Linked DNA regions of Tahibacter amnicola. The protein of the gene in region 1 interacts with the protein of each later gene in a pairwise test. Links are inferred from orthologs where the notes say so. Each region holds a gene or a part of one and is shown on either strand. Other genes may lie near its edges.

What was found. The genes of interacting proteins can lie anywhere in the genome.
Region 2: the proteins of ftsB (region 1) and N4264_RS23715 interact in binary tests that used the Escherichia coli proteins (3 or more experiments, as listed by UniProt). The link is inferred for Tahibacter amnicola from one-to-one orthologs.

What each region holds. Positions count from the first base shown.
Region 1 is NZ_CP104694.1:2,070,212-2,072,948, forward strand. It holds ftsB (cell division protein FtsB), read left to right. Parts: upstream 1-1,081; coding sequence 1,082-1,393; downstream 1,394-2,737. Other genes in the region: eno (phosphopyruvate hydratase), read left to right, coding at 1-1,068; ispD (2-C-methyl-D-erythritol 4-phosphate cytidylyltransferase), read left to right, coding at 1,440-2,138; ispF (2-C-methyl-D-erythritol 2,4-cyclodiphosphate synthase), read left to right, coding at 2,176-2,652. UniProt on the Escherichia coli protein: Essential cell division protein. May link together the upstream cell division proteins, which are predominantly cytoplasmic, with the downstream cell division proteins, which are predominantly periplasmic.
Region 2 is NZ_CP104694.1:6,000,404-6,003,402, reverse strand. It holds N4264_RS23715 (cell division protein FtsQ/DivIB), read left to right. Parts: upstream 1-1,126; coding sequence 1,127-1,873; downstream 1,874-2,999. Other genes in the region: ftsA (cell division protein FtsA), read left to right, coding at 1,877-2,999; N4264_RS23720 (D-alanine--D-alanine ligase), read left to right, coding at 201-1,130; murC (UDP-N-acetylmuramate--L-alanine ligase), read left to right, coding at 1-201. UniProt on the Escherichia coli protein: Essential cell division protein. May link together the upstream cell division proteins, which are predominantly cytoplasmic, with the downstream cell division proteins, which are predominantly periplasmic. May control correct divisome assembly.

The DNA.
Region 1 (2,737 bases):
GCCGCGCTCAAGGGATTTGATGCCGCCGACCAGGTGGGCCTGGACCGCAAGCTGATCGCGCTGGACGGCTCGCCGAACAAGAACCACCTGGGGGCCAATGCGCTCCTGGGTGTTTCGCTGGCCGCCGCGCACGCCGCCGCCGCCGCGAAGGGGCTGCCGCTGTGGAAATACCTGGCGGCCGATCGGACGGCCCGGCTGCCGGTGCCGATGATGAACATCGTCAACGGTGGTGCGCATGCCGACAACAACGTCGACATGCAGGAGTTCATGGTGCTGCCGGTCGGTTGCGCCAGCTTCTCCGAAGCACTGCGCTGCGGTACCGAGATCTTCCATGCCCTCAAGTCGGTGCTCAAAGGCCGTGGCCTGTCGACCGCCGTGGGTGACGAAGGCGGTTTCGCGCCGGATCTGAAATCCAACGAAGAAGCCATCGAGACCATCCTGGAAGCCATCGCCAAGGCGGGTTACAAGGCCGGTGAAGATGTCTACCTGGGCCTGGACGTCGCCAGCTCGGAATTCTTCGAGAACGGCAAGTACAACCTGTCGGGCGAAGGCAAGCGCCTGACGTCCGAGCAGTTCGCCGACTTCCTCGCCGGCTGGTGCGCGAACTACCCGATCATCACCATCGAAGACGGCATGGCCGAAGGTGACTGGGACGGCTGGAAGCTTCTCACCGACAAGCTCGGCAAGAAGATCCAGCTGGTCGGCGACGACCTGTTCGTCACTAACACCGCGATCTTCAGGGAAGGTATCGCCAAGGGCATCGCCAACTCGATCCTGATCAAGGTGAACCAGATCGGCACGCTGACCGAGACGCTCGAAGCCATCGCGATGGCCGACGCGGCGAAGTACTCGGCCGTGGTGTCGCACCGCTCGGGCGAAACCGAAGACACCACCATCGCCGATATCTCGGTGGCGACCACGGCCACCCAGATCAAGACCGGCTCGCTCTGCCGCAGCGACCGTGTGGCCAAGTACAACCAGCTGCTGCGCATCGAAGAGGCGCTCGGCAGCGCCGCGCGTTACGCTGGGCGGGACGCGTTCCCGAACCTGCCGGAGCTGTTTCGCTGAGGCCTGATGCCACGTGCTGCGTTACGCCGCCCTGATTCTCCTGATTCTCCTGATCGTTCTGCAGGTCAAGCTGTGGACAGGAGCGGGCGGCGTGCGCGAAGTGGAAAGCCTGCAGAGCGCCGTCGAGGCGCAGAAGAAACAGAATGCCGAGCTCAAGGCGCGCAACGACGCACTGGGCGCCGAAGTGCAGGACCTCAAGGAAGGGCGCGATGCCATCGAAGGCCGCGCCCGCTCCGAGCTGGGCCTGATCCGGCCGGGTGAAACCTTCTATCAGATCGTCGAGCCCGGTGCGGAGGATAAGAACCCGCCGCCGCGGCGGCCCTGAGCCGGTACCCGGCTCTGCGGGACGATCAACGTCACCGGAGGGATGGATGAGCAAGGCCTATTGGTGCGTCATTCCCGCGGCGGGGGCGGGGCGTCGCTTCGGCGCCGCCATGCCCAAGCAGTATCTGCGCCTGGGCGAAAAACCCTTGTTGCTGCATACGCTCGAGCGGCTCGCCGCCCACCCGCAGGTAGCGGGACTCATGGTGGTGATCGCGGCGGACGACAGCTACTGGACGCACGGAATGCTGGAAGTGCTGGGCAAGCCGCTGCTGCTGGCGACTGGCGGCAGCGAGCGCGCCGATTCGGTACTGGCGGGATTGCGTGCACTGCCTTCGTCCATCGCTGACGACGAATTTGTGCTGGTACACGACGCGGCGCGGCCCTGCGTTTCGGCAGAGGACATCAGCCGTCTGGTCGCACGTGCGACCGCCGGTGACGGCGGCCTGCTGGCGGCCCCCCTGCGCGACACGCTCAAGCGGGCCGATGCCGACGGCTGCGTCCAGTCGACCGAGCCGCGAGAGGCGCGCTGGCGCGCCCTGACGCCGCAGATGTTTCGCCGCGGGCCGCTTAGCGCGGCCCTGGCAGCGGCGGCGGAAGCGGGCGTGATGGCGACCGACGAATCCATGGCCATGGAACGGGCCGGTCACCGGCCATTGCTGGTGGAAGGCGCGGAAACCAATCTCAAGGTCACCACGCCGGCGGATTTGCTGCTGGCCGAATTTCTACTGGCGCGCCACGTTGGATGACGGCATCGCATCGGTGCCGGGTCGAGGAATAGAGATAATGCGGATTGGGCAAGGATTTGACGTACACGCCTTCGGGCCGGGAGATCATGTCGTACTGGGCGGCGTACGCATTGCGCACAGCCAGGGCGTGATTGCCCACTCGGACGGCGACGTGGTGATCCACGCGCTATGCGACGCCCTGCTGGGTGCGTTGGCGCTGGGCGACATCGGACAGCACTTCCCGCCCAGTGACGAGCGCTGGCGTGGTGCCGACAGCCGCGTGTTCCTGCGTCATTGCATGGCCTTGCTGGCACAGCAGGGCTACCGGCTTGGCAACGCCGATGTCACTGTGATCGGCGAGCGCCCGAAGGTGTTGCCGCATGCACCGGCGATTCGCCAGGTGCTCGCCGCCGACATGGCCTGCGAGCCGGGAGCGGTGAGCATCAAGGCCACGACCACTGAAAAGCTCGGCTTCACCGGCCGTGGCGAAGGCATCGCGGCCATGGCCGTCGTGCTGGTGGAAAAAGCCGGCTGAGTGCCGGCGGTGCTTTCGATACCTTTTTGTCGAGGGGAGATCTGGACAATGCCGCATTCGCTTGTCCGTCGCCATTCCCTCGGAA
Region 2 (2,999 bases), 3.9 Mb from region 1 along the record:
GATGCGCGCGCCCTGGCGCGGGCGGTACGCGCGCGCGGCAAGGTCGATCCGGTACTGATCGCCCATCCGCGGGATCTGAAAAATGCGCTGCCGGCGCTGCTGCGCGACGGCGACCTGCTGCTCCTGATGGGCGCGGGTGACATTGGCGCCGCGGCAGTGGAGCTGGCGGGCCTGGGTGAACTGAAGACAAAGGTGGGCTGATGCGTATCAAGGATCCCAAACTGTTCGGCCGCGTTGCGGTTGCCCTGGGCGGCAATTCGGCCGAGCGCGAGGTGTCGCTGGATTCGGGCCGCAATGTGCTCGAAGCCCTGCGTGCCCGCGGGGTGGATGCGCACCCGGTCGACGGAATTCCGGCCTTGCTGGATGCACTGCGCGCAGGCCATTTCGCGCGCGTGTTCAACATCCTGCATGGCCGCGGTGGTGAGGACGGCATGCTGCAGGGCGCGCTGCGCGCATTGGGCGTGCCGTTCACCGGATCAGGCGTGCTGGGATCGGCGCTGACGATGGATAAGGTACGCACCAAGGAGGTGTGGATCGCGCGCGGCTTGCCCACGCCGGCGTTCCGCGCCTACCGCCGTGGCGACGACCTCGCGGCCGCGATCACCGCGCTGGGTTATCCGGTAATCGTCAAGCCCTCGCATGAAGGATCGAGTGTCGGCATCACGCGCGTGCGCGCCGAGGCCGACCTGCCCGCTGCGATCGAGCTGGCCACGCGCTACGACGGCGAGCTGGTGATCGAGCAGCTGATCGAGGGCGGCGAATTCACCGTGGGTATCCTTGACGACTCGGCGCTGCCGTCAATTCAGATTGTTCCCAAAGGCGAATTCTACGATTACCACGCAAAGTATATTGCGGAGGACACGCAGTACCTGTGCCCGGGCCTGGAAGGCGCTGCGGAAACGCAGATCCGTGCGCTGGCGCTTGATGCCTTCCGCGCGGTGGGGGCGTCGGGCTGGGGACGCGTGGACATCATGCGCGACCGCGATGGCCGCAACTGGCTGCTGGAGGTCAACACCACGCCCGGCATGACCAGCCATTCGCTGGTTCCCAAGGCAGCGCGTGCTGCCGGCGTGGATTTCGAAACCCTGTGCTGGCGCATCCTCGAAACCAGCCTGGCGGAGGATGCATGAGCGGACAGGCGCTGCAACGGCTGCTGGCCTGGGGTATTGCGCTGACGCTGGTCGCGCTCCCCGTGGTCGGGTTGCTCAATGGCTGGTACGCCGCCGACCGCTGGCCGGTGCGCCAGCTGGAGCTGCATGCCGAGTTCGCCAATGTGAGCGCCGAGCAGATCCGTGCCGCGGCGTCGCCGGCCATTGGCACCGGCTTTTTCGCGGTCGATCTTGCGAGCGTGCAGCGCAACGTGGCGCAATTGCCGTGGGTGGAGCGGGTCGAGGCGCGCAAGCGCTGGCCCGATACCCTGGTGCTGAGGGTGTTCGAACAGCATCCCTTCGCCCATTGGGGCGAGAACCGCCTGATCAGTCGCGACGGCCGTCTGTTTGAAGTACCGGGTTCGGCCGACATCCAGGGCCTGCCCAAGCTGTCTGGCCCCGACGAACGCATGCCGGATGTGGTGCGGTTTTACACCGACGCCGCATCGCGCCTGACCGGCTCGGGACTGACGATCACCGGCGTGGAGCTCAGTGCCCGCGGCAGCTGGACGCTGGTGCTCGACAGCGGCGCGCGCGTGGTGGTCGGTCGCGAGCAGGTGCAGGAGCGCCTCAGCCGTTTCGTTGACATCTATCCACGCGTGGCTGCGCTCAATCCCGGCGCGTTCGAGTACGCCGACCTTCGCTACAGCAATGGTTTCGCCATGAAGTGGCCCGATGCCGCACCGCCGCCGGCGGTGACGCTCAGCCCCGCGGGAGACGCCTGACCCATGAATCGCAAGAGCGAGAAATCGTTGATCGTCGGCCTGGACATCGGCACGTCCAAGACGGTGGCCATCGTCGGCGAATTCCAGCCGGGCGAGCCGGTGGAGATCATTGGCGTCGGCTCGCATGCCTCGCGCGGGCTCAAGCGCGGCGTGGTGGTGGATATCGAATCGACGGTGCAGTCGATCCAGCGCGCGATCGAGGAAGCCGAGCTGATGGCCGGCTGCGAGATTCGCTCGGTCTACGCGTCGATTTCCGGCAGCCATATAAAAGATGAGAACTCGCACGGCACGGCGCCGATCCGTGACAAGGAGGTCACCCCGGCCGACCTGGATGCCGTACTCAACGCGGCCAGCGCGCTGGCGATACCGGGCGACCGGTGGGTGCTCTACAAGGAGCCGCAGGAGTATCTGATCGACGGCCAGGAAGGGATCCGTCGTCCCGTCGGCATGTCCGGCGTGCGCCTGGAGGCCAATGTGCACCTGGTCACCGGTGCGGCGAGCGCGGCGCAGAACATCATGAAGTCGATCCAGCGCTGCGGGCTGACCGTCGACGAGCTGGTGCCCTCGGCCATTGCCTCCGCGCGTGCGGTGCTCACTTCCGACGAGCGCGAGCTGGGCGTATGCCTGGTCGACATCGGCGCGGGCACCACCGACATGGCGATCTACACCCAGGGCGCGATCCGTCACACGGCGGTGCTGCCGATCGGTGGCGACCAGGTCACCAACGATATCGCCCAGTTCGTGCGCACGCCGACGGCGAATGCCGAAGAGATCAAGATCCGCTACGCGTGCGCCCTCGCGCAGCTGGCGACGGCGGAGGAAACCATCCAGGTGCCCAGCGTGGGCGACCGTCCGCCGCGGCGGCTCGCGCGCCAGACCCTGGCCGAAGCCGTGCAGCCGCGCTACGAGGAAATCTTCGAGATGGCCCAGGCGGAGCTGCGCCGCTCGGGCCTGGAGGAGCTGACCCGCGCCGGCATCGTGCTGACCGGCGGCGGCGCCAAGATGGAAGGCGTCGTCGAGCTCGCCGAAGAGCTGTTCCACATGCCGGTACGCCTGGGCGTGCCGCAGCACGTCAGCGGCCTGGCTGATGTCGTTTCCAACCAGATTCACGCCAGTGGCGTCGGCT